Regions from separate parts of the Mesorhizobium yinganensis genome, predicted to be linked through region 2. Evidence: predicted binding sites of a transcription regulator. Region 2 holds the regulator's gene; each other region holds the start of a gene.
The links. The regulator LexA, encoded in region 2, represses DNA repair genes until DNA is damaged. The targets are predictions, from matches to a motif close to TGTTCNNNNTGTGTTCNG.
Positions count from the first base shown of each region.

Region 1 (7,707 bases), on a different contig from region 2:
TCGGGCGCGCTGTGGAGCCAGCTTGTCAGCGTCAATGCGAGCGTAAACGCGGCCGTCAAGCCGATGAACGACCTCGACATCTATGGCAAGGACGAAGTGTGGGCCTATCCGGACCAGGGTGTCGGCGACTGCGAGGACTATGTTCTGGAGAAGCGCCGCGAATTGCAGCAACGTGGCCTGTCGCTTTCCAACCTGCTGGTCACCGTCGTGCGCAAGCCCGATGGAGAGGGCCACGCGGTGCTCACCGTGCGCACCGACAAAGGCGACTTCATCCTCGACAATCTCACCAACTCGGTTCGCGACTGGAGCCAGACCGGCTACCGCTTCCTAAAGAGGCAGGCCTCGAACCATACCGGCCGCTGGGTGACCATCCGCGAAGGCTCGGCGCCGCTGGTCGGCTCGGTGCAGTAAGCAAGCCTGGTCGGCTCCACGCTGATCGGCCATATCATGATTATCCTCGCACTTCCGGTCGCCGGGCTCTCCGTGCATCCGGATTTACGCACGCTTCTGTCCGCGCCAGCTTGCTCAAGAGCAAGAATGGGCCGCGAATAGTTCCTAGGCCGCCTGTGCCAGCCTCTCTGCGGCAATGCGGTAAGAAATAGCCTCGGCAAGGTGGATGCGACGAACGGTTTCGCTGTCGTCAAGGTCGGCCAAAGTGCGCGCCACTTTCAGTACCCGATGATAGGCCCGCGCGGAGAAACCAAGTTTCTCGCTGGCGTCACGCAGCAAGGTCTCACCCGCCCCGTCGGGGCGGGCAATCTCCTCGACCAATGCGGTTGGGCAATGCGCGTTGGTGGTGACGGACGCGCCGATCTCCTCGAAACGCCGGCGCTGGATGGTTCTCGCGGCGGCGACGCGCCTGGCGACATCGGCGCTTGCCTCGGATTTCGCAGGCCGGATCAGGTCGCTGGCACTGACGGCGGGCACCTCGATCCTGAGATCGATACGGTCGAGCAGCGGCCCGGAGATGCGCGCCTGATAGTCGGTCCGGCAGCGGTCGCCGCGCGCGCAGCGGAAGCCGGGTTCGCCGGACATGCCGCACCGGCACGGGTTCATCGCGGCGATCAGTTGCATCCGCGCCGGATAGGTGACACGGGTGTTGGCGCGCGCGATCACGCATTCGCCGGTCTCGATCGGCTGGCGCAGCGAATCCAGCACAACCGGTGAAAATTCGGGGAACTCGTCTAGGAAAAGAACGCCGTGATGCGCCAGCGACACTTCGCCGGGGCGTACGCGCTGGCCGCCGCCGACCATTGCCGCCATGGACGCGGAGTGATGCGGCGCGCGGAACGGCCGGCGGTTGGTCAATTTGCCGCCCGCCAGTTCGCCGGCGATCGACGCCACCATCGACACTTCGAGCAGTTCCTTCGGCGACAGCGGCGGCAGGATCGACGGCAGCCGCTGCGCGAGCATCGATTTTCCCGATCCGGGCGGACCGACCATCAGCAGGTTGTGTCCGCCGGCGGCCGCCACCTCCAACGCCCGCCGCGCCGTCTCCTGGCCCTTGATGTCGGCAAGATCCGGAAGGTCGTCGGCCGGTACTTGCACCTTGGCTTCCGGCCGCGACAGCACCTGCGTGCCGCGAAAATGATTGGCGATGGCGACGAGGCTGCGCGGCGCCAGGATTTCAATCTCCTCGCCGGCCCAGGCGGCTTCGGAGCCGCAAGCCGAGGGGCAGATTAGGCCCTTGCCGTCGGCATTGGCGCCGATGGCAGCCGGCAGCGTGCCGGCAACGGAGGCGATGGTGCCGTCGAGCGACAGTTCGCCTAGAACGACGTAGCCCGCCAACGCATCGCCCGGCACGGCGCCGAGCGCGGCCATCAACCCCAGCGCAATCGGCAGATCGTAATGGCTCCCCTCCTTCGGAAGATCCGCAGGTGCCAGGTTGACCGTCACCTTCTTCGCCGGCATCGACAAGCCGGAGGCATGCAGCGCCGCCTGCACCCGCTCGCGGCTTTCGGCAACCGCCTTGTCGGGAAGCCCGACGATATGGATGTTCGGCTTGCCCGGCGCGATCATCACCTGCACGTCAACGGGAACCGCCTCGATCCCCTGGAACGCCACCGTGCTTACGCGCGCCACCATACCGCCCTCCCAATCCCTCGGTCGCCGCGCCTCGGGTCGGATTTCCCTGCCGCCAACAAAGCACGGCTTGCCGGATAAATCAAGAACAAGACAGGAACAAATACGTCATGCAGATTGCAGCGAGTCGCGCGGACGCAACGACCGGGCGCGGAGCAGCTCGCTGGACCGATCGATGCGGTCGAATGTCGCGCGATCACGAAGCCGAATTTGCGAACCATTTGCGGCGCCGAACGTTGGGCCACCGTTGCAACGTGCCGGTGGCGCGTATGCTGCCGGCATCACCGAAAGGAAGCTGTCATGAGAACGCAACTGCTCATAAGCGGTGCGCTGCTGGTCGCGCTTGCCGGCATCGCCAAGGCGGACGACCACCTGGTCCAGGCATTGGAGCATGGCCTCACCCTGGACAGCCAGCCGTTCCAGGAGAACAAGGCCGGCCGCAGCGGCGACCTCGCGCCGGGGCAAGGCAGCCCGTTTGCAGGCGAGGAAACCAAGACGCCCGCGACGGACACAGAGGCTGCCAACGCTCATGCAAAGGTGAAGGAGCGGGAGCCGAAGTCGCCGCCGGCCTCCCATCGCGAGGGCGGGGCTAGCATGGCCAGACGGTAGCGCGGGCGTCGCCCCGCTGCCCACGTCAGGCGCGGGTCAGGACAAAACCCGCGCTTGCTTCGCCCGCTTGTTCTCCACCGCATCCCAGAACAGCGCGGCGATATCGGCGCCGCCAAAACGCTTCACCTCGCGCACGCCGGTCGGCGAGGTCACGTTGATCTCCGTCATGTAATCGCCGATCACGTCGATGCCGACGAGGATGAAACCGCGTTCCCTGAGCGAAGGGCCGATACGCGCGCAGATCTCGCGCTCGCGCTCCGTCAGCTCGGTCTTCTCGGCCCGGCCGCCGACATGCATGTTGGAGCGCGAGTCATGTTCGGCCGGCACGCGGTTGATGGCTCCGGCCACTTCACCGTCGATCAGGATGATGCGCTTGTCGCCCTTGCGCACGTCCTTGAGGTAGCGCTGCACGATGAACGGTTCGCGGAACATCTGCGCGAACATTTCGAGCAGCGACGCCAGGTTGCGGTCGGCCTCGTGCAGGTGAAAGATGCCTGCGCCGCCATTGCCGTAAAGCGGCTTTACGATGATGTCGCCATGCTCCCTGCGGAAGGCCGCCACCTCCTGCGGATCCTTGGTGATCAGCGTTTCCGGCATCAGGTCCGGGAATTCGGTGACGAAGATCTTTTCGGGACTGTTGCGCACCCAGGCCGGGTCGTTGACCACCAGCGTATTCGGATGGATGCGCTCGAGGATATGCGTCGTGGTGATGTAGTTCATGTCGAAGGGCGGGTCCTGCCGCAGCAGGACGACGTCCATCTCCGACAGGTCGGTCCTGACCGGCTCACCGAGCGAAAAATGGCTGCCCTTCTCGTCGCGCACGGTCATTTCCTCGACACGCGCAAAAACCTTCCCGCCGGCCAGCGTGAGCCGGTCGGGCGTATAGTGGAAAAGCGCGTGGCCGCGCCGCTGCGCCTCCAGCGAGAGCGCGAAAGTTGTGTCGCCGGCGATGTTCACCGTCGACACATGATCCATCTGGACGGCGATCTTGAGCGGCATGAGGCCCTTCCGCGTTGCGTTGCCCGTTTCCGCACCGCATGTATCGCGTCCGGACCATCCTGCCAATCGGCCAGCCTACGGCCAACGCGGTCCAGGCCGGCGGCGGCCCGCCGATGCGAGACGCCGCCGAGAAATCACTCGGCAGTCAGAAGCTTGAGGTCGATCGAATTGGCCATGGCGTCATACCCCGCCGCATTCGGATGGAGGTGGTCGCCTTTGTCGAATTCCTTTTTGATGTAGCCGGGCTTGGTGGGATCGACGACCACCTTGTCGAAATCGATGACACCGTCGAACTCGTTGCTGCTGCGGATGAATTCGTTGACGGCGAGCCGGATCTTCTCCTTCTCAGGCGTGTAATAGCCTTCGAACGGTGTCCCGGCGAAGGAATCGCCGAACGGCGTCAGCGTCGCGCCGATGATGCGCATGCCGTCCGCATGAGCACGCGCGATCAATTGCCGGTATCCGGCGATGATGTCGTCGGCCGTGGGCTCCGGATCGTGCAGCGCCAGCCCCGAACCCGGCCAGCCGATGTCGTTGATGCCCATCATCAGGACGACGGTGTCGGCGTTCGGCTGGTTGAGCACGTCGCGGTCAAAGCGCGCGAGCGCGTTGACACCCATGCGGTCGCTAAGCACCTTGGCTCCCGAAATGCCTTGATTGAGCACGGCGACCGGCGGGCCGCCCGCTTGCGCCAGCCGTTCGGCCAGCGTGTCCGGCCAGCGGTCGTTGCCGTCGACGGTCGAGCCGTCGCCATCGGTGATGGAATCGCCGAACAGCACGATGGCGCGGGCGTCATCCGGAGCCTCGACCATGATGCCCGTCAGGAAGGCGCGCTGCGTCTGCTTGGAATCGGCCTTCAGGTCCTCGTCCGCGACCTTGTTGCCGGCGGCGATGAAGGCGGTCTGGTGGCCGTCCCAATGCATCGTCGTCGTCGGCGCGCTTTCCGGGAAGAACAGGCTGACGGAGACCTCGGAGAGCGGTTCCACCTTCAGGTCGATGGGATCGCTGATCACCGGTGCGCCGGGCGGAATGGTGATCGACGGGCTGCCGCTGAAGGTCACGGCCTTGCCGGTCCCCGGCTGGATCGCGGCGCCATCCTTGGTCACGCCTATCTGCGCGGCGCCGATCTTCAGCGGCAGCTTGCCGTATTCGTTCGATACGATGATGCGGACCTTGTCGCCGCCGATGCTGACCCGTGCGACCTGCCTTATCGTATGGTTCCAGAGATTGGCCTGCATGCCGAGCGGCACGGCGAAATCGGCCTCCCAGGCCGGTTGGGCGCTGGCGGTCCAGGTGCCGATCCAGTCGTCGTTTTCCTGCGCGGTCGCCAAACCGACAAGCGATACCGCGAGTGCGGCGCCCGCCAGGGCGGTCGTCATCATCTTCCTCATGGTTTCCTCCAGGCGCGGAGCTGCGCCGATGCTTGGGTTAAGTCTTTGGTTATTGCCCCCGCAACGATGATGTCAGCCGGCGAAATCTTGTCAATTCGACTTCGGCAGCAGAAAACCATGGCGGTGCTGACAAAAACCTGCCGCCACTCTCGACCGAAACGAAATGCGAAGTTGAGGCAAAGAATTAACAGGACGCCAATCACTCTGTGTTTAGGTCCGATCCAACGGCAGAGGCGGTGAAGCCCGCCACGGCCGCATGTTGATCGGAAAGAGTGGAACACGCCATGAATGCAGTCGCGGCAAAGCGGCGCGAAGATCACGCCGAGTTCGATGACCCGGCGGAACTGGAGCTGACCATCCTCATGCCGTGCCTGAACGAGGCCGAGACCCTCGCCATGTGCATCGGCAAGGCGCGCGCCTATCTGATCGGCGCAGGCATATCAGGCGAGGTGCTGATCGCCGACAATGGCAGCATCGATGGTTCGCAGGACATCGCCAGGGGCCTCGGCGCGCGTGTCGTCCCAGTTCCGCAGAAGGGTTACGGCGCCGCATTGCTCGGCGGGATCGCCGCGGCGCGGGGCCGTTTCATCATCATGGGCGATGCCGACGATTCCTACGATTTCAGCGCGCTCGACGCCTTCGTGACGCGGCTGCGCAACGGCGCCGAACTGGTGATGGGCAACCGTTTCCAGGGCGGCATCGAGCCCGGCGCCATGCCGCCGCTGCATCGCTATCTCGGCAACCCGGTTCTCTCCTTCATCGGCCGCCTGTTCTTCCGGATCGGCGCCGGCGACTTCCATTGCGGGCTGCGCGGCTTCAATGCCGCGCGCATCCGCGAACTCGACCTGCGCACGACCGGCATGGAGTTCGCCAGCGAAATGGTGGTGCGCAGCGCGCTGGCCGGCCTGCGCATCGAGGAAGTGCCCACCACGCTGAAGCCGGACGGGCGCAGCCGCCCGCCGCACCTGCGCACCTGGCGCGACGGCTGGCGGCATCTCAAATTCCTGCTGATGTACAATCCGCGCTGGCTGTTCGTCATTCCGGGGCTCAGCCTGTGCGGCCTCGGCGTGGTGCTGGCGGCGGTGCTCTTCTTCGGGCCGCTGCAGCTCAACAGCACGATGGAGCTCGACCTCAACACCTTCCTGGCGGCCTGCTTCATGATCGTCACCGGCGTCCAGCTCGTCAGCTTCGGCGTGCTGTCGCGTTACTATGCCGACCTCACCGGCATCCTGCCGAGGACGCCGTGGTCCGACTGGCTGATGCGATCGATCAGCACGGACCGGCTGGCGCTCGACGCCGCCATCTGTTTCTTCGCCGGCGCCGGCTTCTTCGTCTACGCGCTGATCTCCTGGGGCAAGCTTAGCTTCGGGCCGCTGTTCGATTCGGAAATACCACGCATCGTCGTGCTGGGTCTTACCCTTATCGTCATAGGGCTGCAGGGGTTCTTCTCGGCCTTCCTGCTTGGCGTTCTGGAGATCCCGGTGGTCCGCGACAAGCTTGCGCCGGTACTGAAGCGTCAGACCGCGCAGGGGGTCTGATGGACATGCTGCGCTCCGCGCTCCGCTTCAGGCTGGTGCGTTTCGTCACCGTCGGGGTGGGCGCGGCGGCGCTGCTGTTCGCTCTGTCCTATCTGTTCGTGCGCCTCGGCATGTCGCCATTCACGGGCAGCATCGCCGCCTACGCGATCGCGTTTGCCGTCGCCTATACCTGCCAGCATGGCTGGACTTTTGGCGGCAAGCACGATCATTCGCACGCTTTGCCGCGCTATCTCGCCGTCCAGCTCGGCTGCGCGCTGATCTCCGGCCTCGTCGCGCATGTCGCCGTCGAGCGGTTCGGCGCATCGCCGCTTGCCATGTCGATAGCGGTCACCGTGGTCGCCAGCGCGGCAAGTTACGTCCTGTCGACAGTCTGGGTATTTCCCAGCCGGGCAGATCGTCGTTGATTATTCAGAGGGGCAGGCTGTCGCGCTTTACGGAATCTTGAAGCGAAAACGTTAGCACTCGAGCCCGGAGCACCAGTCAGGAACATTGCATGGTGAACGCCACGACGCTCGCCGCCGCGCGACCATCACGCCTCGAAGGCTGGAAGGCCGACCTGGGGGCGAGCCTGCTCGTCGCGTTGCTGCTGGTCCTGGTGCAGGCGGCGAACGGCTTCCCTACGCTGTTCGATTCCGCCGGCGACAATGACGGCATGATGCGGCTGGCGCAGATCCGCGACTGGCTGGACGGGCAACCGTGGTTCGACCTGCATCAATACCGCATGGGGCCGGAAGGCGGCTTCGTCATGCACTGGTCGCGAATCGTCGATGCGCCGGTCGGCGCGATCATGCTGGCGGTGGCGGGGCTGACCGGCAGCATGGCTACCGGCGAGATGGCGGCTGAAATCGTCTGGCCGGCGCTGCTCAGCGTTGCAGCGCTCTTCCTGCTGGTGCGGGCGTCGCGGCTGCTCGCCGGTCCCGACACGATGCTGCCGGCGCTGGTGATCGGCGCCATCACGCTCAACGCCATGGGGCTGTTCACCGCCCGGGCGCTCGACCACCACAATCTGCAGCTCGTGCTCGCGCTTGGCATGGTGACGCTGCTCATCGCGCCGGGGTGGCGCAGGGCGGCCGGCAGCGGAGTCTGCG
Region 1 covers NZ_JBEBMH010000003.1:158,022-165,728, forward strand. Annotated here, with positions in the region: gene ABMA59_RS07885 (transglutaminase-like cysteine peptidase) at 1-411, shown strand, start outside; gene ABMA59_RS07890 (YifB family Mg chelatase-like AAA ATPase) at 556-2,085, opposite strand; gene ABMA59_RS07895 (hypothetical protein) at 2,383-2,691, shown strand; gene gshB (glutathione synthase) at 2,728-3,690, opposite strand; gene ABMA59_RS07905 (SGNH/GDSL hydrolase family protein) at 3,825-5,081, opposite strand; gene ABMA59_RS07910 (glycosyltransferase family 2 protein) at 5,366-6,619, shown strand; gene ABMA59_RS07915 (GtrA family protein) at 6,619-7,023, shown strand; gene ABMA59_RS07920 (GtrA family protein) at 7,113-7,707, shown strand, end outside.
Region 1: ABMA59_RS07890 (YifB family Mg chelatase-like AAA ATPase) is a predicted target of LexA. The motif match lies at 2,167-2,184, and genes of this name have one in related genera.

Region 2 (7,707 bases):
TCAGCCAGAAGATCGAGCCGCTGAAGAACCTCAAGGTGCAGGAAGCCCTTCGCTGGCTAATCGACTACCAGGGCATGGCCGACTCCTTCCTGAAGGGCCAGTTCATCGTGCACCAGGCATTCTGGCCGGCAGGCTTCTATGCCTCGCTTGAGGACAATCCCTACAAGTTCGATCCCGCCAAGGCCAAGGCGCTGCTTGCCGAGGCGGGTTACCCCAACGGCTTCGAAATCCAGCTCGACACCGGCAACACACAGCCTTTCACCGGCATCGCCCAGTCGATCCAGTCTACCTTCGCGGAGGGCGGCGTGAAGGTGACGATCAACGCCGCCGAGGTGAAGCAGGTGCTGACAAAGTACCGCGCCCGCCAGCACGACATGATCTATATGTACTGGGGGCCGGACTATCTCGATCCGAACTCCAACGCCGACAGTTTTGCCAACAATCCGGACAACAGCGACAATTCGGCGTCCAAACCGCTGGCCTGGCGCAACAGTTGGGACATCCCGGAGATCAGCGCCGAAACGAAGGCGGCACTTCAGGAAGCCGACGTCGAGAAGCGCAAGCAGATGTATCTGGACCTCCAGACCAAGCTTCAGAAATCCGGCCCCTTCATCAACATGTTCCAGGAGAGCGAGCAGACGGTTCTGCGCAAGAACGTGAAAGGATTTTTTTCGGGGCCGAATGCCGATCTGATATTCCTCTACGACGTGACCAAGTAGCGGAAGACCGCACCCCTGATGGCCGGTGAAACGACAGCGACGGGACGCGCGGCTGCCGCCTGGCAGCCGCGCGGCGCCGAGATCGCCTATGAGGTCTTCCGCTTCCTCGGCATCCTGATCCTCACGCTCATCGGCCTCATCTTCATCACCTTCCTGATCGGACGGGTGGTGCCGATCGATCCGGTCCTCGCCGTCCTCGGTGACCGCGCCCCGCCCGAGGCCTATGAGCGGGTACGGCAGGAACTCGGCGTCGACCTGCCGGTCTACCAGCAGTTCTGGATCTACCTGATGAAGGTGATACGCGGCGATTTCGGCACGTCGGCGATGACCTCGCAGCCGGTCCTATACGACCTCGGACAGTTTTTTCCTGCCACACTCGAACTCGCCACCGCCGCGACGCTGATCGGCGTTGTCATCGGCATTCCGCTCGGCGTCGTCGCCGCCACCAACCAGGGCCGCTGGATCGACCACGTGACCCGCGTCATCGGCCTCGTCGGCTATTCAATCCCGATCTTCTGGATGGGCCTTGTGGGGCTCCTGGTCCTCTATTCGTGGCTCGACCTGGTCGCCGGTCCCGGACGCTTGGACATCGCCTATGACGGGCTGGTCGAGCCGATAACCGGGCTTATCACCGTCGACAGCGCCATCTCCGGCGATTGGGACGTGTTCTTCAACGCGCTGTCCCATCTCATCCTGCCCGCAAGCCTGCTCGGCTATCTCACGCTCGCCTATGTCTCGCGCATGACCCGCAGCTTCATGCTCGCACAGTTGAACCAGGAGTACATCCTGACCGCACGCGCCAAGGGCATGACGGAACGCCGCGTCGTCTGGCGCCATGCGCTCGGCAACATTGTCGTTCCGCTGATCGCCGTCGTGGCGCTGAGTTATGCTTCCCTGCTGGAAGGAGCCGTGCTGACGGAGACGGTGTTCGCCTGGCCGGGCCTCGGCCTCTACATCACCCGCTCGCTGTTCAACGCCGACATGAATGCCGTACTCGGCGGCACCATGCTGATCGGTGCGATCTTCGTTTGCCTCAACGTCTTCTGCGACATGCTCTACCGACTGCTCGATCCGAGGGCGCGGGCATGACGGCGCGCGACTGGCTACTCACCGATACGCCCGGTTCGCGCCGCCAGGCCTCGTTCGGCCACTGGTACCGCAACTGGCTGGCGTTCCGCGGCAATCCGCTGGCCATGGTGGGTTTCGCGATCGTGCTTGCGCTGATCCTTATCGCAGTGCTTGCGCCGGTGCTGCCGCTGCAATCGCCGACCTTGCAGTCGCTGTCGACACGGCTTCAGCCGCCTGGCGCCGGGCACTGGTTCGGCACGGACGAACTCGGCCGCGACATCCTCTCGCGCGTCGCCTGGGGCGCTCGCATCACGCTCACCATCGTCATCATGGTCGTGGTAATCGTCGTGCCCATCGGCCTCTTGATCGGCACCATCTCCGGCTACATCGGCGGCGCGGTCGATGTGGTGCTGATGCGCGTCACCGACATCTTTCTCGCATTCCCGCGGCTGATCCTGGCGCTGGCCTTCGTCGCGGCGATCAAGCCGGGGCTGGAAAGCGCCATCATCGCCATCGCGCTGACGTCCTGGCCACCCTACGCCCGCATTGCCCGCGCCGAGACGATCACCGTGCGCAACGCCGATTTCGTCAAGGCAGCGCGCCTGCAAGGCGCTTCCCCCTTCCGCATCATCTGGCACTATGTCGTGCCGCTCTGCACTGCCTCGGTGATCGTGCGCATGACGCTCGACATGGCGGGCATCATCCTGACCGCCGCCGGTCTCGGCTTCCTCGGCCTCGGCGCGCAGCCGCCGACGCCGGAATGGGGCGCCATGATCTCCACCGGCCGCGACTACCTGCTCGACCAGTGGTGGGTGGCGACGATCCCCGGCATCGCCATATTCGTCGTCAGCCTCGGCTTCAACCTGCTCGGCGACGGCCTGCGCGACGTGCTGGACCCGAAACGCTCATGAGCGCGCCGATCCTCGACGTCGAGAATTTGCGAGTCACCTTCCCGACCTATCAGGGTTTTGTGGACGTGGTGCGTGGCGTCAGTTTTTCGCTGGGCCGCGAACGGCTGGGCATCGTCGGCGAATCGGGTTCCGGCAAATCGCTGACCGGCCGCTCGATCATGCGGCTGGTGCCGTCGCCCGGCCGGGTCAGCGCCGACCGGCTTTCCTTCGTGGGCATGGACCTGCTCAAGGTGCCCGAAAAAGAGATGCCGAAGATCCGCGGCAAGCGCATCTCCATGGTGCTTCAGGATCCCAAATTTTCGCTCAATCCGGTGATGACGGTCGGCCAGCAGATCGAGGAGGCGTTTCGGCTGCATGTCGCCAGGGATCGCGCGCTTGCCCGCGCGAAAAGTATCGAGGCGCTGAAAGCGGTCAAAATCCGCGACCCGGAGGCCGTCTATCACCTTTATCCGCACCAGCTTTCCGGCGGCATGGGCCAGCGCGTGATGATCGCGATGATGCTCATTCCAGAGCCGCAACTGCTGATCGCCGACGAGCCGACCTCGGCGCTTGACGTGACCGTGCAGCTCCAGGTTCTGGCAATTCTGGACGACCTGGTTCGCGAGCGCGGCATGAGCCTGATCCTGATCAGCCACGACCTCGGCATGGTCTCGGCCTTCTGCGACCGTGTGATGATCATGTATGCCGGCAAGGTGGTCGAAACCGTCAAGGCGAGCGAACTGCATCAGGTCCAGCATCCCTACGCAAAGGGCCTGCTCGCTTCCTCGCCGCGCCTCGGCGACGACCGGCCGGAACTGCCCGTCCTGCAACGCGATGCGAGCTGGGCAAGATGACCGCGCCGATGATCGAGATCGACGGACTAGGCATCAGCTTCGGCAAGGGCGCGCGGCGGCTCAACGCAGTCCGCGATGTGTCGCTATCCATCGCCGAAGGCGAGGCGTTCGGGCTGGTTGGCGAGTCCGGATCAGGCAAGTCGACCGTGTTGAACGCAGTCGCCGGCCTTATCGGCGACTATTCCGGAACGATCCGCATTGGTGGAGCCGTTGTCTCGCTTTCGCGCAGCCATGCGCAGCGACGGCTGATCCAGATGGTTTTCCAGGACCCCTACGGCTCGCTCCACCCGCGCCATACCGTCGATAAGATACTGTCGGAGCCGGCCCGCATCCACGGGCTGACCAACGTGGAGAAACGTGTCGAGCGCGCGCTGGCCGATGTCGGGTTGAAACCCGAACATCGCTTCCGCTTCCCGCACCAGCTCTCCGGCGGCCAGCGCCAGCGCGTGGCGATCGCCCGCGCCATTGTCCTGGAGCCCCGCGTTCTTCTCCTCGACGAGCCGACCTCCGCGCTGGACGTCTCGGTGCAGGCGGAAGTGCTCAACCTGCTCCGTCGCCTGCGGCGCGAGCGCGGCTTCACCACCATCATGGTCAGCCACAATCTGGCGGTGGTTTCCTACATGTGCGGTCGTCTGGCGGTGATGAATCGCGGCCGCATTCTGGAGACGCTGGCCAGCGCCGACCTTGCCGCCGGACGGTTCGACCATGCCTATACGCGGCAACTGTTCCGGGCCAGTTCCGGCTACGACCGGGAGCTGCTGCAAGATCTCTGGGAAGAGGCCTGAAATCCACGGTCTTCTCGGAGGCAACCGGCCAAGTCTCGAGAGAGTCAGCGCTGGCGCTCGATTTTGATATCTTGGTTGCCCGCCTCTTAACCCGATATTTAACGGTTGCGGAACACAACTGGAACAGATAGTGTTTTGTTCTGGTTTTGTTTTGGTGCGATTCTTGACGGGGCCGAGATGCTGACACGCAAGCAACACGAACTCCTGCTATTCATTCATGAGAGACTGAAGGAGTCCGGCATTCCGCCGTCCTTCGACGAGATGAAGGAAGCCCTTGATCTGGCGTCGAAATCCGGCATCCACCGGCTGATTACGGCGCTGGAGGAACGCGGTTTCATTCGCCGGCTGCCGAACCGGGCGCGGGCGCTGGAAGTGCTTCGCCTGCCCGATTCGATTGCTCCCGGCCTCAACTCGGCAAAGAAATTTTCGCCGAGCGTCATCGAAGGCAGTCTCGGCAAGCGTCCGGCCGAACCTTCGCGTGCGCCAGTCGCGAGCAATGACGAGGCAGGTTCGGGAATTGCGATACCGGTCATGGGCCGGATCGCGGCGGGCGTGCCGATCGATGCTATCCAGCACCGGACGCATTCCATATCGGTGCCGCCCGAAATGTTGTCCGCAGGCGATCATTACGCGCTGGAGGTCAGGGGCGACTCGATGATCGAGGCCGGCATTCTTGACGGCGACACGGTGATCATCCGCAATGCCAACACGGCCACACCCGGAGAGATCGTCGTCGCGCTGGTTGACGACCAGGAGGCGACGCTGAAGCGTTTTCGCCGAAAAGGCGCCTCCATCGCGCTCGAAGCCGCCAATCCCGCCTACGAGACGCGCATTTACGGTCCGGACCGGGTCCGTGTGCAAGGCAAGCTTGTCGGCTTGATCCGTCGCTACTGATTTTCCGGGGGCGCCGGGACCGCCGGCTTGCGCTGGTAGGGCGGCAGTCCCCGAGACTCGCGCGAGAATGCGCGGTTGCCATGCCAAGGACGATCCGGCGTTGCGATGGCGAAATGCACCTCGGCGGTGCCATCGCTGCCCGAAGGCAGATACACCGCGGCGCTGCCATTCCGAGCAAGCGCGCGCTTCGTGACCACCGCGACGGCTGGGTTGGCGCATTTGAGCGGAATGGTCGCATCGTCGAGAATTATGACGCCGGCAAAGGAACAGGCGATCCGTGCCTCCTCGGGATCGGTTGTATGGATGATCGCGGCGCCGGATGGATGCCAGCCGACGCAGGTTATGTCATCGCAGAGGAAGGCGCTGGATGAATCATCCGTCGGTTGCTGGCCGGGTGAAGAATTCATGAACTCACCCTCATTGTGGACTTCAGTAGAGGCCACCTTCTGTACAGAAGGAAGTCCATCGGATGCGCCGCGGGTGCGGTTGAGTCCATGGTTGGTGCCTTCTTTGCTTCCGACACCTGCGACGATGCTTTCAGCGGACGCCATCGGCGGATTCAGGCCGAAATCATTCGCCGGCTTATGAATTCCGTCCGCCTGGAGCGTTCGTTTCCAGTTCTCGGCCGTGAAGACATTCGGCCGAGGCCGATTCACCGCCATCAGGCCCTCGCCGGTCAGAAATCCGACCAGCCGGCCGTCCTCGGATACCAACACGTCGGGGGTGCGCGTCGCGCCCAACATCAACAATCCGGCGAGCGCGAAAGGCAGTGCGAAAAGCCTCAGCCACGTCGTCGTCACGGTCGCCACGATCAGGGCGATGGTCAGAAGAACCACGGATTTTCCCGATATCAGCCCCACCGCATCGACCGGTGAGCGAGCGGAAAACCATCTCGCGACTTCGATCATCGCCGTGATCCCCTTGCCCATCACGTCGAGGAACGGCCCGTCGAGGCCAAACGGCATAGCGACCGCCGCGAGCACGGCAAAGGGCACGACAACCAGGGATACGATCGGCATGGCCGCGAGGTTCGCCACTAGGCTGAGCGGTGCGATGCGCTGGAAGTGATAGGCGCCGAAGGCTGCCGTCGCCAGGCCGGCGACCAGGGAAGTCAGCAGGAGCCCTACGACAACAGCGCCGCCATGCCGCACGGCAAGCGAAACCAGGCCGCGCCGGGGCTGAAACGATCCGGTGCCGCCGCGCCGTCCCGTCCAGAACGCATAGGCTCCGACAAGCGCTGCCGTTGCCGCGAAGGACATCTGGAAGCTCGGCCCGATAACTTCGTGCGGGGTGACCGCCAGTACGATGATGGCTGAAATGGCGAGGTTGCGCATGGTCAGCGCGGCGCGGTCGAAAACCAGTGCTATCAGCATGACGGCAAGCATCAGGAAACTGCGCTGCGCCGCCACCTCACCGCCGGAGATTGCGAGGTAGGCGGCAATGGCGAGAAGGCCGGCGAGCGCGGCATATTTCCTGACCGGACGGCGGGACGAGATTCCGGGAAAAAGCGCGAATCCCGCCCGCAGCGCGCCGATCACCACGCCGGCGACCAGTGCCATATGCAGGCCGGAGATCGAGATGATGTGATAGAGGCCGGTACGGCGCAGAGCCTCGCTGACGTCGTTCGGGATGCCTGCACGCACTCCCACGACGAGCGCCGCGGCGATCTCGCCCTCGGCGCCGCCGACGCGGTGCCGGATGCGTTCGGCGATGTCGTTGCGGATATTTTCGACGATTGCGCCAATCCGACCGGTGAGTCCGGGATCGGATTGCCCGATCACTTCCGGTCCCTTCATGAAATAGCCGCTCGCGCCGATGCCGTCGAAATAGCTTTCGAAGGAAAAATCATAGCTGTCGGGACGCACCGGCCCGGAAGGCGGCCGCAGCCGGACGAGCCCCTCGACGATGGAGCCCGCCTCGACATCCAACGGCGCCGTGCGCGCCGTCGCGCGGACGCGATCGGGTGCGTAGCGAAGTTTCGGCCGTTCCGTGTCAATCACGTCCAAGGTCAGCCGCGCGCGACCGTTCGACAACGGCTCTATACTGATGACGCGCCCGGTGACGCGCGTCGAGATGTCACCGCCGAGCATCTTGGTGCTCATGCGCCACGTTTCGCCCTTGGCCAGCAGGATGCCACAGAAAGCCAGCATGGCAGCCAGGGCCGCCAGTTGCGCCATGCGTCCGCGCGGCAGAAATGCCGCCGCGGCCATGGTGACCATCAGGCCTGTCGAAATCAAAGGGAAACCGGGTTCGAAAGGCAGACCGAAATACAGGAAGGCGCCGGCCGCGAGAAAGACTGGCACAAACAGGAACAGCGTGCCACGCTCGCTTTCCAGCGCGGCCGCGTTTTGCAAGGCGACCGCCGCCCGCTCCGCTATCATGGGCACGGGTGGCAACGGCTTGATCGCCCGCGACCATTGTTCCTGCCATGTCCAGCGCTGGGGAACGACGACAAGCTCACGGGAACTCACAGCGACAGAGCGAGGCGCGGTCTCCA
Region 2 covers NZ_JBEBMH010000027.1:72,668-80,374, forward strand. Annotated here, with positions in the region: gene ABMA59_RS29925 (ABC transporter substrate-binding protein) at 1-719, shown strand, start outside; gene ABMA59_RS29930 (ABC transporter permease) at 738-1,808, shown strand; gene nikC (nickel transporter permease) at 1,805-2,698, shown strand; gene ABMA59_RS29940 (ABC transporter ATP-binding protein) at 2,695-3,531, shown strand; gene ABMA59_RS29945 (ABC transporter ATP-binding protein) at 3,528-4,316, shown strand; gene lexA (transcriptional repressor LexA) at 4,494-5,210, shown strand; gene ABMA59_RS29955 (ComEC/Rec2 family competence protein) at 5,204-7,707, opposite strand, start outside.

Region 3 (7,707 bases), on a different contig from region 2:
CTGCCACAGAGCCTCGCGGCGTGATATGCCGAGGGCTTCGCGAAACGCATCGGCCTCGGCGAGTTGCACCAGGGCGGCGATCGGCACGCCAGCGCGGCGCCACAGATCGTCGACCGATGCGAAGGGCTGGTCAGCATGTGCCACCAGCAGGGTTGCCGCATTGGCATTGGACAGGCCGCGCACCATGCGCATGCCGAGCCTGACTGCAAAGGATTCGTCCTCCATCGGTTCCAGCGTGCAGTCCCAGCGTGAAGCATTGATGCAGACCGGCCGGACCTCGACATGGTGATCGCGGGCGTCCCGCACGATCTGTGCCGGCGCGTAGAAGCCCATGGGCTGGGCATTGAGTAGCGCTGCGCAGAACATCTCCGGATGATGGCACTTCATCCATGACGAGGCATAGGCGATCAGCGCAAAGGAGGCCGCATGGCTTTCCGGAAAGCCATAGCTGCCGAATCCCTCAAGCTGCCGGAAGGTGCGCTCCGCGAACTCCTGCTCATAGCCGTTGTCGACCATGCCCTTGACCAGCTTGTCACGGAAATGGCTGACCCCGCCGGTGAACTTGAACGTCGCCATGGCCCGGCGAAGCTGGTCGGCCTGGCCGGCAGTGAAGCCGGCACATTCGATAGCGACCCGCATTGCCTGCTCCTGGAAGAGCGGGACGCCGAGTGTTTTGCCCAGAACCTTTTCCAGTTCAGGCTTGGGATAGAATACCGCTTCTTTGCCTTCGCGCCGTCGCAGGTAGGGATGCACCATATCGCCCTGGATCGGCCCCGGCCGGACGATGGCGACCTCGATGACCAGATCATAGAAGGTGCGCGGCTTCATGCGCGGCAGCATCGACATCTGCGCCCGGCTCTCGATCTGAAAGACGCCGAGCGTGTCTGCCTTGCGGATCATCGCATAGGTCGGGCCGTCCTCATTGGGGATTGTGGACAGGTCGTGATGGATGCCCTTGTGCTCGGCGAGCAGGTTGAAGGCGCGCTTCATGCAGGAGAGCATGCCCAGCGCCAGGCAGTCGACTTTCATGAAGCGAAGGGCGTCGATATCGTCCTTGTCCCATTCGATCACCTGCCGGTCCTTCATGGCCGCCGGTTCGATCGGCACGAGGTCGTCCAGCCGGTCATTGGTGAGAACGAAGCCGCCGGGATGCTGGGACAGGTGGCGCGGCGCGCCCATGAGCTGGCGGGCGAGATCAAGCGCCAGCCGCAGCCGGCGGTCACCGAGGTTGAGGTTCAGTTCCTCGACATGTTTCGGCTCTACGCCTTCCTCCGACCAGCCCCAGACCTGCGAAGACAGCATCTTGATCAGGTCCTCGGTCAGGCCAAGCGCCTTGCCGACATCGCGCAGCGCACCCTTGGAGCGATAGCGGATTACCGTCGAACAGAGGGCTGCATGGTCGCGGCCGTAGGTGTCGAACACCCATTGCATGACGATCTCACGCCGCTCGTGCTCGAAGTCGACATCGATGTCGGGAGGTTCCCGCCGCTCCTCGCTGACGAAACGCTCGAACAGCAGATCGTTCATCTCAGGATCGATCGAGGTGATGCCGAGAACGTAACATACTGCCGAATTGGCGGCCGAGCCGCGGCCTTGGCACAGGATGTCCTTGGAGCGGGCAAACCGCACGATGGAATTGACCGTCAGGAAGTATGGCGCGTAGCCAAGCCGGTCGATCAGGTCAAGCTCGTGGTTCAGCGTCGCCACGACCGTGTCGGGCACGCCCTGTGGATACCGATCGGAGGCGCCCTCCCAGGTCAGCTTCTCCAGCGTCTGCTGTGGCGTCAGCGCCGGATCGTCACGTTCCTCCGGGTATTGATATGCAAGCTCATCGAGCGAGAAGCGGCAGCGATCGGCGATCTCGACGGTTCGGCCGACCGCCTCGGGATAGCTGGCAAACAGCCTCGCCATCTCCGCCGGTGGCTTGAGATATCGGTCGGCATGGCGCTCGCGGCGAAAGCCGGCATCATCGATCGTGCAGCTGTGGCGGATGCAGGTAACGACGTCTTGGAGCATACGCCGCTCCGGGACATGGAACAGCACGTCGTTGGTGACCACCGTAGGCACGTTGGCCGACGCGGCGAGGTTGGACAGTTCGTGCAGGCGCAGTTGATCGTTGGGCCGGCGTCGCAGCGTGAGTGCCATGTAGGCGCGATCAGCATAGACGTCCCGCAACCGCCGCAGCCAACGTGAACAGTCGTCATCGGCCTGATCCGGCAGCAGGACTGCTATCAGACCCTCCGCGTAGGCGGCCAGATCGTCCCAGGTGAGGACGCATTTGGCTTTGCCACCCCGCTTCTTGCCGAGCGACAGGAGCCGGCAGAGCCGCGAATAAGCCGCCCGGTCGGTGGGATAGACGAGGATCGAAACGCCTTCGGCGAGATCGAACCGGCAGCCGACAATCAGCCTGACGCCGCTGGTGTTTGCCGCTTCATGTGCCCGAACGATGCCGGCAAGGCTGTTACGGTCGACAATACCCAGCGCCGGCATATCCATCACCGCCGCTTGGGCAAACAGCTCCTCACAGGAGCTTGCGCCACGCAAGAAGGAAAAATGCGACGTGCACTGCAGTTCGACATAACCGGTCATGCGAAGATGCCGTGCAGGAACCAGCGGTGCGAGCCGGTGGAAAGGTTCTCGCCGTCGCCGGCGCGGTATATCCAGAAGCGCTCGCCGGCATCGTCCTCGACCTGAAAATAGTCCCGGACGGCCGCAAGCTCGGCATCGCGTTTCCACCACTCGCCAAAGACACGCTCGGGGCCATCGGCCCGCCTGACTCTGCGGCGGATACCGCGCCAGGTGAAGCTGGCGGGGGGATGATCGGGCAGCAGCGCCACCGCGTCGATCGGCTCGGGAGATGACAGAAGCCGCGTCGGGCGTGGCCAATGATCGGGCCAGGCGTTGCCGACAACGGGTGCGGTGGCAGCAACACGCTGCACCGAACGCTCCGGCACATCGCTGGCGAGCGGCGCAAAACGATAAAGCTGATCGGTGCCGACGCGGTTACCCAGAGTGTCGATCAGATCGGAGATGTCGGCTTCCGGTTGTTCGATCAGCGAGGAGAGCGTCTGCTTCGGCGAGAGCGGTTCTGCCCAAGATGCCGCCAACCGCATCAGCTCAATGCCAAAACCCGGATCGATCTTTTCGATCTTGTCGCGCAGCAGCCTCGCCAGCCGCTTGGCGTCCCGGCCTGGCAATGCCGTGCTGACGCGGATCGCCTCGACGGAATTGTCGACGAGAACCATGAGCAGGTCGAGCCGCTTCGCGCCGAGCCCCTTGCCCTCCAGTTCGCTGCATAAGCTGGTAACCAGCTTGCCGATGTATTTTGCGATGGTCTCGGCAGCGGCGATCGGCTCGCCAAAACTGCGTCGGACCTCGACCACCTCAGCCGGCCGGATCGGGTCGATAGGTTCACTCAGCACGCCCAGCGCCTGATCCAGTCGGCGACCGAGCTCCGGCCCGAAGCGCAACGTAAGCGGCGCCCTTGGCTGTGCCAATAGATCGCCGACCCGCTCAAACCCGAGGACACGCAGCCCGTCGACAACGCCGCTGGAAAGCCGCAGGGCTGGCAAGGGCAGTTCGGTGATGACGTTGGCGACACCGCCGGGCGGGACAATACTTGTCGCGCGCCTCATATATCGCGCCACCGCATGTGCAGCACCCCAGCTATCAGCAACGGCCGCCCGCGCCGCGATGCCGGCGCTTCCGAGACGGGACACCAGATCGGTCAGCAACGCCTGCTCACCGCCATGCAGTTGCTCGGAGCCGGTGATGTCGATCACCAGCCCGTCGGGAAGGTCGACGGCGACGATCGGCGAGTAGCGGCGGAGCCCCCATAGAGCCAACCGCTCCAGCGCCTCGGCATCCTCCTCCGGTCTGGCATCCTGCACCATCAGTCCGGGAACCAGCGCCTGTGCCTTTGTCGCGGGCATGCCGACCCGCAATGATGCTGCCAGCGCGTTCATGTCGGCCGCGAGCACCACCCGCCTTTGCCCGTCGCGTCCAACCAGCACCAGCGGCCGGTCAGGCGGCAATGATGCGGCGTCCGATCTCCTTCTCAGACGATCGGTTGACCACTGCGGAAGGAACAGCGAGACGACCCTTGGCATCGCATGCCTCCACTTCGAAGTCCGCGCTTTCGCCCCCACGACAGCGGATCAATTCAAGTTGCCAGCGCGCACGTCCGACGCCGGGAACCGGCAATGGCTTGGACGGCATCACGGAGACCCGCCATCTCGTGACCGAGGCAGTCGGCTGCCCGAAATCTGTTGCGTCCGACTGGCGCCGACATCGGCGAATGGCGATGCCAATGCCGCCAGATGTCTCGGCAGCCAGTTGCAGGCGTCGCGAGGCCGTCATGGGCAGCCGCGCCACCTCAGCAACCACGGCCCCAAGCCCGACATGCCGAAGGCCTTCCTCGAAGCACGCCAGCACCGACTTGTCGTCGCCGGCCTCGACATAGATCACCCGGTCGGGAGAAAGCCCGGCCTGGGCGATCGCCGGTGCGAACAGATCCTGTTGTGAGACACACCACAGCACCTTGCCGACGGTCCGCGCAGCAATGCCTGCCGCAAACAGCGCGGCCGCCGCGCCATCGACAGCGCCGTTTCCACCGCCCGCGACCTCGTGCAGCGCGCCGAGCGCAAGTCCGCCTCCGGGCAATCGGCTATCGATGTCTCGGACGCCGAACGGCAGCACGCGTCGCTCGTGATTCCTGCCACCCTCAAGGCTCCGAACGCGGTCCTGTAGCGCGGAAACGACGGCGCGGTCAGGCTGGGCAGGCATGGAATTGGAGCTTTCGCGTCGTCGACTGTTGTCCTCATTCGGCGATTTAGGAACCCTTTCCTGCGCGAGTCAATCGCCTCTTGACTCTTTTGTTCCTATTTCGTTCACCAAGGCAGCAGCGTAGGAGTAACAGCTATGCGACACGAAACCGTCACCACTCCCATCAAGATTTCAATTCCCGGCGCGACCAAGGAAGAGCTTCAGCGCGGCGTTGCAGCGGCATTAAAGGTGTTTCGGGATGCCGGCGTCCATCCATACACGGCAGCCGATGGCCGGTTCTTGCGGACGCGTGGGACATCGGAGGTTTCAACGACGACGATGTTACCAACAAGCAGTTGGCTGCCGCAGGGGTCCGGGACAAGGCTGACACGGCCGCTCTAGAAGCTGCGTGCCTCGATTGGGACGAAGCGCGCAAGCCACAAACCGCTGACCTTGAAATCGTGCACGATCCGGAATCGCAGCTTGCCGATCGGGCGACTGCAATCCGGCGGTTGCGGAAGATAGCAGGGGCGAAGAAGTGGACCAAAAAAGGACGAGGATCGCATCTCGACCTATGCCTGGATCATCGCCGCCGACATGGAGGGATCGACGGCGCGGCCGTTCGTCGACCCGATTACGATCGGGGCCAACAGGGTCGGGATGGCCCGGTATAGAGGGGAGGATGCCACAGCCTCCCTCCAGACGTTCGCCGCTGCGGTTGAGGCACTTATTGAGGCATCTGAGCCTCGGCACTGAAGGTGCACAGCTATGATCAGGATCGAAAGACTGAGCCGCCGACAGGAAGACGCTCTGCAAGCTGCTGCCGATTGCTTCGTCGATGCCCACGACGGCGACATCATGAAGGCGCTGAAGGCGATGATGCTGCTCAACAAGAATTTGCAGGAGCGGCGCGACGCCAAGCAGCCGGCTGAGACTGTCAGGAGACCCGATCCTGCGCCACCGCGCCCGAGGCAACAGCAGTTCACCTTCTAGGACTGCTGTGCCATCCTGCCCGCAAGGGAAACTTACCGGGAAGGCCGCATGTGCAACCTCTACAACATCACCACGACACAGCAGCAATTATAGATCTGGTCAGGGTGTGGCGCGATCTGTCCGGCAATCTTGAACCGTCGATCGATGTTTATCCCGACCGCTTCGGCTCAGTGGTGCGCAACGGCCTCGACGGGCAGCGCGAACTGTGAGGATGCGTTGGGGTATGCCGTCATCATCGCAGGCCCTGTTCCAGGCGACAAGCAAGCGAGCGGACAAGCTTCGCACCAAAGGAAAGGACATCGATAAGGACGCCTTCGCCGAGATGCTGAAGATGGAACCGGACGGCGGGACCACCAACATCCGCAACACCGCCAGCAAGCACTGGCTGCGGTGGCTTGGCGTGCCGAACCGCTGCGTCGTGCCGTTCACCAGTTTCGCCGAGCCGGACCCGGCCAGCGCCGCCGGAGGTCGCACACCCAATGCCTGGTTCGCTGGAGACGACAGCAGGCCCTTGATGTTCTTCGCTGGCGCCTGGGTTCCGGACTGGCCAGCGTCCGCAAGATCAAAGAAGGTCCGGTGGCGCTGGATCTGTACGCCTTCCTGACGACCGAGCCGAACGGTGTCGTCGGGCCAGTTCACCAGAAGGCAATGCCGGTGATCCTCACCACGCGGCACGAGGTCGAGACCTGGCTGACTGCGCCGTGGGAAGAAGCGAAGGTGCTGCAAAGGCCGCTGCCCGATCACATGCTGAAGCAGGTTCCGCCCCAGCCGAAGTTGGAGGACATGACGCCACCGCTTCAGCCGGCGCTGCTGTGATGGACGAGTCACCGATCATTTCCGTCGAACAGCTACCGACGCCTGCCGGCCTCTACATCCACTATTGCGACCACCAGGGTTGCAAGGAGTGGGGCTGCTTCGGTTACGACGGGCGCTACGACACCGATTGGTACTGCGGCGTTCACCGGCAGGACGGCGAGCGGAGGCGGCGCGGAGCCTGACAGATGGCCGAAGCCCAACTCCCGCAAAGCAAGATGTCGAAGCTGGTCCTCGTTGTGAAGGGGTTCGATAGAGCCGAGGAGGAGGATGCGAGCAGGAATGTGTGATTTTAGACAAGCGGCCCATCAATCGATTTCTTGGCCGCTCCTCCCACTGTCGCGCACCTGCGACGGCCTCTCTCCGAACCGCTGGCGGAAGCGGCGGTTGAAATACGACACGTCGTTGAAGCCGACGGCATAGGCGATCTCGATCACCTTCATCCGGTCCTTGCTCTTGTCGGCGAGCATTTTGCGAGCCGTCTGAAGCCGCAGTTCGGTCACCCGTTCGGCGAAGCCCAGCCCGGTCGCCTGCAGCAGTTCGTTGACGTAGCGTGGTGTGAGGCTCAGCCGGCGCGCGACATGCGCGGTCGAGAAGGAAGGGTCGTCGAAATTCTTGCGGATGACCGCAACGATCTCCTCAATCCGGGCGGCGCGCAAACCGCGCATCCTCGCCAGTTCGGCTGAATCGCCATTGGCGCCGAGTACCAGCGCGACGAGATCGATCAGCGTGGTCGCGATGTGGTCGAGCAGGGCCAGATCGGGCTCGCCCTGGGTGATATGCGGCAGGATTCCAATGTAGCGCTTGAGATGCGCGGCCGCCTGCGGCGCCGCGTCGAGCGGCCGCGCCACAAGGTCATAAGCATTGGCGACGCGCCCGGCCAGCAGTTGCGGCGGGATGTCGAGGAGGTGGAAGTTGAAGCCGCCCGGCTGCCGGATGTCGCCCGCCTCGCCTTCAGTCACCAGCAACGGGCTCTCGACGCGATGCACCGTCTCGCGGCCGAGTTGCGCCTGGACGATGGGGAACTCGTTGCGGCTGAAAGCCAGGCAAAAGTTCGATCGCAGCGACGATCCGGCAACATGCTGTTTGTTGCGCAGAACCTGATCGACGGCGGCGTCCGTGCTAGCCACGCCGATG
Region 3 covers NZ_JBEBMH010000035.1:20,410-28,116, forward strand. Annotated here, with positions in the region: gene ABMA59_RS32360 (error-prone DNA polymerase) at 1-2,589, opposite strand, end outside; gene ABMA59_RS32365 (Y-family DNA polymerase) at 2,586-4,109, opposite strand; gene ABMA59_RS32370 (ImuA family protein) at 4,024-4,785, opposite strand; gene ABMA59_RS32375 (hypothetical protein) at 5,533-5,757, shown strand; partial or broken gene ABMA59_RS32380 (SOS response-associated peptidase family protein) at 5,806-6,573, shown strand; gene ABMA59_RS32385 (hypothetical protein) at 6,573-6,755, shown strand; gene ABMA59_RS32390 (helix-turn-helix transcriptional regulator) at 6,879-7,707, opposite strand, start outside.
Region 3: ABMA59_RS32370 (ImuA family protein) is a predicted target of LexA. The motif match lies at 4,876-4,893, and genes of this name have one in related genera.

Region 4 (7,707 bases), on a different contig from region 2:
TTCTTCTTCCGCCACGGCGCGTCCTGCTCCCAGTCGCCCGCCATGATCGATCCGTAGGGATCGACATGGTCGACGATCTCGGCCAGCTTCTGCTTGCCGATTTGGCCAACCACCTGGGCGGCGCTCTTGTAGCCGCCGGGCAGTTCGGAGAGGTCCGGCTTGCCGCACCAGAAGCGCACGTCGAGCCCGGCGGTCTCTTGCCTCATCACGTCTTTGACGGCGCGGGCGCCGATCATTTCGCGCATGTACCGGGTGCGGCTCATGTTGCGCCCGGCGCCATGAGGCGAGAAGCCCAGCGCCTCCTTGCGGTCCTTGTGGCGGGCGATCAGGATCGGCTCGCTCATGTTCATCGGGATCAGGGTGCGGCCGTCATCGTCCGGCGAGAAGCCGGCGAAGGACGGCGTTGCGCCCTTGGCGTGGTAGAACAGCCCGTCGCTGCGGCGGAACACGAAATTGTGCTCGTTCCAGAAGCGGTCGACGATGGCGTTGCCGAGTGCGGCCGCGATCCGGTCGTGGATGCCGAGATGGTTGTTCCTGGTCCACAGGCGGATCGTCTGCAGCGCGTCCCAGTATTCGCGTCCGGCCTTGCTCTCGGCGTCAAGCCACGCGGCGCCTTCCGGCGTGCGTGGCGAGACGATCTTGGTATGCCGCTTCGCCGCTGCCATGCCGCGCTTGTAGAGCAGCGCGCCCGGACCGCGCGACCCGTGATGGGTGACGATGGCCGGTTGGCCGGTCGAGCGCAGATGGCCGACGAAGAGGAAGTGGTTGCCGTCGCCCTGCGTGCCGGTGTTGGCGTGGCCGGACCCGACGATGTCCGCGAGGAACGGGTTCGCCTCGAACGCGGCGGCTATCGCGCCGGGCATGACGCGGCCGTTCCGATGGTCGCCGACCACCGGTCCGAAGTGCGTGATCTTCTCGGCGACGTCCATGATGCGCTTCGGGTCGTCCTTGCGCTTGAACACGGTGATCGCCATCGAGCAGCAGATGTCGGCCGAGTGGAAGCCCGGATGAATTGCGTCCTTGGTCGCAACCACGCCGCCGACCGGGATCGTGCCGGCCGGGCAGGCGTCCGGCATGACCACGCCGGCCTGCACCGTCGGCACGCGCATCAGCGCATCCATCGCGCCGGTCACCAGCGCGAGGTTTTCGCGCTCGATGTCGCTTTCCGGCTCGAGGAAGACCGAGAAGGGCAGCCGGTTGGTCCGCGGCATGATCTCGACCGGCTGCAATGTCTGCAGATACGTGAAGATCGCATCGGCGGACTGGCCGTCGCGTTCCATGTTCTGCGCGGTCTCGATTGCCCCGGCGAACCACTTGCCGGGCTTGAATCCCCATTCGATCAATTCCTTGCCGGTGATCATCGCTAATCCAAGATCTTCTCTTGCCTCATGGTTGAACCATCCCTTGCGTCAGCGCGAAGGGCCGGCGCGGGTGCGCCTGCAATTTGTCATGAATACGGCTGTAGCGGAAATTTAGCGGACTGCTATCTGGGCCTCAACCCGCCAGCGCCGCCAGCCGATAGCCGATGCTCTGCCGGTGATGTGCGTGGCAGATGGCGATGGCAAGCCCGTCGGCCGCGTCGTCGCCCGAAAATGTCGCCTTGGGCAACAGCACCTTCACCATCATGTGGATCTGCCTCTTGTCGCCATGGCCGACGCCGATCACCGCTTTCTTAACGGCGTTCGGCGCGTATTCGGAAACCGGCAGCCCGGCACGGGCCGGAACCAGCATGGCGATGCCGCGCGCCTGGCCGAGTTTTAGGGTCGCCGTCGCATCCTTGTTGACGAAGGTCGCCTCGACCGCCGCCTCCTCGGGCGCATGTGTCTCCAGCACGGCGCACAGCCCGTCGTGGAGCTGGCAAAGACGCGAGGCGAGGTCGGCTTTGTCGTCAGACGTCACCGTGCCGGACGCCACGAAGCGCAGGCTGTTGCCCTGCGCCTCGACGAGGCCCCAGCCGGTGCGCCGCAGGCCCGGATCGATGCCGATGATTCGAATCGTTTCCCGCATGCCCACAACCTACCCGTTTCGGGCATCCTTGTCAGGAAAATGTGAACGAAACGAAAACAGACCGCGGAGAGAATCGGGTCAGGCTGAGTCGAAAATGGCGGGGTCGTGAAGCGACGAGCGGAACGTACTTAGGGCATGTGAGCAGCGGAAGCGCAGCTAGCCACCATGTGCGGGCCAGCCTCACCTGAATCTTGTCAGCCGCGCGCGAACGCCGTGTTGAGCAGGCTGATCTGGTCGGAGACCGGGTTGCTGCGGCGCGCCGGCGGCGGCCCCAGGGCGGCCGCGTCGCGACCATAGATCTCCTCGTCCATCAGCCGGACAAGGTTCTGCAGGCTGAGCGAACTGTGGACCAGATGCATGAAGGCTTCCGGCAACTCGTTCCAGCCAATGGCATGGTCGGGCGCCGAAGCAGTGTCCAGCCGGACTTTGGATTTTTCCGAGGCCACCTGGTCGCGTGTCATTTCGCCGGAGTTGGCGGCACGCTGCAAAAGCAGCCAGGAGGCGATCTGCATCAGCCTCGTGGTGAGCCGCATCGATTCGGCGGCGTAGAGCGTCGCAGCCAACCGCGACAGTTTTTTCGCCTCGGTACGGCCGGGACCGTCGAGATATTCGGCGGCGCGCTCAACCAGGCCCATGCCCTCGTTGTAAAGCGGCTTGAAGGAATCCGAGAATACCCGGCGTTCCGCCAGCTTGATCGGTTGTCCGCTTCCCATCAACAACTCGCCCGTCATCCTTGCCCCGGCGGAGGAAATTCGATCCGGCGCGCTTTGCCGGACGTGGCGCTTCTTGCCGATTTCCCTCTTGCGCGAAAGATGCTCCCACGCGCCGGCGAAGGCAAGGACATGTTTAATAAAGGGTTAACGGCGCGGTTATCCACGTTCCAGGCAAAAAAAGAGCCGCGGGAAGCGGCTCTCGAGAGTTAACAGGGAGGCGTCAAACGAAGTGGCTCCAACCACTCGGTAAGAATCCAGATAACTGGATACACACAGGTATGGCCTGGAATGCTTAACAGACGCTTAACGCGCCGGAGATTCTTTTACCGGCCGGACCAAAACTGTTTCATCGAGAGACAGTTTGCGCCCGAAGCGGGCTACGCATAGCCGACAGCGCGATCCAGGCGAACAGCAGGATACCGGCGTAGAAAGCCATGGAGCCGATCGCCACCACCGGTTCGACCGCCTCGTTGCCGGCCAGCAGGAAGTACAGTCCGACGATCAGCATCACGCCGCTGACTGCCGTCAGCCAGAAATGCACCATCGCCAGCCGCGAGGCACTCGCTGCCGGAACAAGGTGGTAGAAGAAGGCGAACACCGCCGACATCAGCCAGCCCGCCACCATGGCGTGCGCATGGACCGGCATCTGCGAGTGATCGTGGGTGATCGACATGTGCAGGCCGAGCGCCATACCGCAGACCGCGTAGAGGATGGCCAGCGTAAAGAAATTGCGTGCAACGCCGTGCATTGCTTTGTCCTTTTCAGATCCAGATACCGAGGGAAATACGCCGTCCGCCCCGCGCGGACCGGTCGTTGATCGGCGGCCTTTCATAACCCGTTGCGAACCGGCTTAAGAACGCCGGGAGCACGCCGCCACCGAAGAATTTCGGCGGGTCCGTTAGACACCCGGCCTGTTTCGGATGCATGCCGGGCATGAAACGGGAAGGAAACGGCTGGTTACCGTACGGATACGATATCCGCTTCCCTGGCCATCTCGCGCAGCCTGAACTTCTGGATCTTTCCCGTGGAAGTCTTGGGGATTTCGGCGAATGTCACACTCTTCGGAACCTTGAAACGTGCAAGCAGCTTTCGGCAGTGCTCGACGATCTCGGCTTCCGTCGCGGCCTTGCCCGGTTTGAGCTCGACATAGGCCACCGGCACCTCGCCCCACTTGTCGTCGGCGCGGGCCACCACTCCACAGGAAGCGACGGAAGGATGCTTGTAGAGCGCTTCCTCGACCTCGATGGAGGAAATGTTCTCACCGCCGGAAATGATGATGTCCTTGGAACGGTCTTTTAGCTGGATGTAGCCGTCCGGATGCATGACACCGAGGTCGCCGGAGTGGAACCAGCCGCCGGCGAAGGCCTCGTCGGTCGCCTTGCGGTTCTTCAGATAGCCTTTCATGACGATGTTGCCGCGGAACATCACCTCGCCGATCGTCTCGCCGTCGGCGGGTGTTTCCGCCATCGTTTCCGCGTCCATCACCGTCAGGCCTTCGAGCGAGGCATAGCGCACGCCCTGCCGCGCCTTCTTGGCGGCGCGGCCGGCGCGGTCGAGGCTGTCCCATTCGCCGTGCCATTCGTTGACCACGGCCGGCCCATAGGTTTCCGTCAACCCGTAAAGGTGGTTCACCACGAAGCCGGCATCCGCCATGCCGGACAGAACCGATTCCGGCGGGGGGGCGGCGGCGGTGTTGAAGGTCACCTGCTGCGAGAAGGCGCGCTTGTCCTTCTCCTCGGCGTTGATCAGCGTCGCCATGACGATGGGCGCGCCACAAAGGTGGGTGACGCCGTGGTCGGCAATGGCGACATACATCGCCTTTGCCCGAACCCATCGCAGGCACACATGCGTGCCGGCCTGCACGGCAAGCGTCCACGGAAAGCACCAGCCGTTGCAATGGAACATTGGCAGCGTCCATAGATAGACGGCGTGCTTGGCCATGCCGGCGTGGATGGTGTTGGTGTGCGCCATCAGGGCGGCGCCGCGATGGTGATAGACCACGCCCTTGGGATTGCCGGTGGTGCCGGAGGTGTAGTTCAGCGAGATCGCATCCCACTCGTCGTCCGGCATCTTCCAGGCAAAATCCGGATCGCCGGATTGCAAGAACGCCTCATAGTCGAGAGTGCCGATGCGCTCGCCCTTCGGATAGGGCGCGTCCTGGGGATATTCGGGGTCGTCGTAATCGATCACCAGCGGCTTTACCTCGGCCAGTGCCAGGGCCTGCTTCATCACGCCGGAGAACTCGCGGTCGACAATGACGATCCTCGATTCGGCATGGTCGAGCTGGAAGGCGATCACCGCCGCGTCGAGCCGGGTGTTCAGCGAATGCAGCACGGCCTTGACCATCGGCACGCCGAAATGCGCCTCAAGCATCGCCGGCGTGTTGGAAAGCATGACGGTGACCGTGTCGCCCTTGCCGATGCCTTTTGCTTCAAGTGCGGAGGCGAGCCGCAACGATCGGCGCCAGAAATCGCGATAGCTGGTTTTCGCGCTGCCGTGGATGATCGCGGTGTGATCGGGATAGGTCTTTGCCGCGCGCTCCAGCAGGGTCAGCGGCGTCAGCGGCTGGTGGTTGGCCGCGTTCCGGTCCAACCCTGCCTCATAGATATTGGTCAATTTGTCCCCCTTGGCGATTTGCCCGCCATCCTAATGCGGGCAGGGCAGAGGAGGAAGCAATTCGATTCCAGGGATGGACGATCGTGGGAGAGCGCGGCCGGTGTGCTGTCGGTCAGCGCACCGGCACATAGGCCGGGCGCTGCGCGCCAACCGCGACCGGCGCCTCGGCCTGCGGCGTGCGCGGCTTGGCCGGACGCTTCCCTCCCCAGCCGATCGTCGGCAGCCACTCCAGCCAATAGGCCAGCGCGAACTGCAGCGCAATGCCGGCAGCGATGAGGCTGGTGTCGAAGACGACCCCGCCGCCATAGACGGCCTTCAACACCTGGCCGGCCATGGCCAGCAAGGTTCCCGCGATGAACACCGGCAGCGAGTGTTTCCCGAGGATGGCCAGCGGATTGTCGGTGCTGGTGCGCGCCAGGTTGGACAAAGACGGGATCGCCACGATCAGATAGGCCAGCGCCAGAACATGCAACAGGCGGGGCAGCGAAAGAAACGTCTTGTCGAAGCCGGACAGCACCAGCGGCAGATGCACCTTCGCCTCCAGTCCCCATAGCGACCAGCGCACCCAGACCAGGGACAGCAGGATGTAACCCAGCGAGATCAAGGCCAGCGGCGCGCTGTAGCAGATCGTGCCGCCACGCCGAACGTGCATCACCGCGGCCATGCCGATGACGAACAGGAACTGCCACGACAGCGGGTTGAGGAACCAGAAGCCTTCGGTCGGATAATTTTCCGGCGCAACCTGCCAGTATCCGGCGGCGAACCAGACCAGGCCGGACACCGTTAGCATGAGCAAGAGATTGATGCGGCTGAGCAGCAGAAAAAGCGGCAGCATCAGCAGAACCACGGCATACATCGACAATATGTTGTTGTAGCCGACCTGATGGCCGAGCGTGGCGAGGCCGACCAGCGCACGCGGCGTGTCCTCGACCAGCGAGCCGATGTTGATCATTTCCAAGAGCTTCGGCCGCGCGAACCAGAGGGCAGCGGCCGAGAAGATGGCGAGCGTGGCGACGCTGGTCACGATATGGGCGACGTAGAGCGTGCCGGCACGCCGAAACGCCTTCAGCGTCAGCAGCAGCCGGTTGCCCGGCTCGAATTTCAGCCCGTAGGCGAGGCCGAGCGCGATGCCCGAAATCAGCACGAAGGCTTCGGCCGAATCGGAGAACCCGAAATTCTTGTGGGTGAGATGTTCGAAGATCGTGCCGGGCACATGGTTGACGAAGATCGTCAGCAGGGCCAGCGCCCTGAAAACGTCGATACGGGTGTCCCGCTGTGTGGTCGCACTTGTCGTCATCGCGGCGTAAAGTTCCTCGTCCCGATAAAGTTCCCGCCACGCTGCCCGAATCCACAACTGGCGGCGCGATGCGGCAACGATGTGGCAAGGCTCGCGAAAGCTTGTGGGAATCGGCAGGAACGAGAGTCCGAACCCGGTCGCATCGCAGCCAGCAAATATCGATTCCGGCGGATTTTCCTGGCTGCTTAGCCGAAACGCCACACCGTCGTGCGCTTCACCTCGGCGTCTTCCAGGGCGCGGGTTACCTGGACCTGATAGACGGCGAGCGGCTGCACACGGTCCTTGGGCAGATACGATCGGCCGGGATCGCCGACCAGCACGGATGCGCCGCGCGCCGCCAGTGCTGAAAACCAGGGGACAATGCGATCCGTAAGGGCGCGGTCGTAGAAGACGTCGCCAGCCAGAACGATGTCCCAGCTCTCGTCGCGTCCCATCAGATCGTCATCGGAAAACCGGACAGATACGCCGTTGGCCGCGGCATTCAGCGCGATCGCCGCCCCGCAGAAGGGATCTATGTCGACGGCAGTCACGCTGGCGGCGCCTGCCTTTGCGGCGGCAATCGCCACAAGGCCGGAGCCGGTCGCGAAGTCGAGAATCGTCCGGCCTTGCACGATGTTCGGATTGTCCAGGATATGGCGCGCCAGTCCCTGGCCGCCGGCCCAGGCAAAGGCCCAGAAAGGCGGCGGCAGGCCGATCGCCTCCAGTTCCTCCTCCGTCCGATGCCAGAGGTCGTGCGCCTCGTCGGCGAGATAGAGCGCAATCTCCGGCACATGCGGCGGCGCCATCAGCACCGTGTTGGCGAGGATGAAGGCGGTCTTGTCCCTGGATTGCGGCGCCGGATCGGGCGCGGTCACGGCGCCGGGTCGATCCCGCCGACGCGGCAGATTTCCTGCCACTCGTCCGCCGAAACCGGCTGCACCGACAGGCGCGAATTGTTGACCAGCACCATGTCCTTCAGCTTCGGATTGGCCTTGCAGTCGTCCAGCGTCACCGGCTTCGGCACATCCTTGACGGCGCGGATATCCACGCACTCCCAGCGCGCGTCCTCCGTGGTGCTGTCGGGATGCGCCAGCT
Region 4 covers NZ_JBEBMH010000007.1:78,129-85,835, forward strand. Annotated here, with positions in the region: gene ABMA59_RS15270 (RtcB family protein) at 1-1,361, opposite strand, end outside; gene ruvC (crossover junction endodeoxyribonuclease RuvC) at 1,495-2,007, opposite strand; gene rcdA (protease adaptor protein RcdA) at 2,202-2,720, opposite strand; gene ABMA59_RS15285 (hypothetical protein) at 3,067-3,468, opposite strand; gene ABMA59_RS15290 (acyl-CoA synthetase) at 3,678-5,336, opposite strand; gene ABMA59_RS15295 (OpgC family protein) at 5,449-6,633, opposite strand; gene ABMA59_RS15300 (class I SAM-dependent methyltransferase) at 6,819-7,418, opposite strand; gene ABMA59_RS15305 (EVE domain-containing protein) at 7,484-7,707, opposite strand, start outside.
Region 4: ruvC (crossover junction endodeoxyribonuclease RuvC) is a predicted target of LexA. The motif match lies at 2,049-2,066, and genes of this name have one in related genera.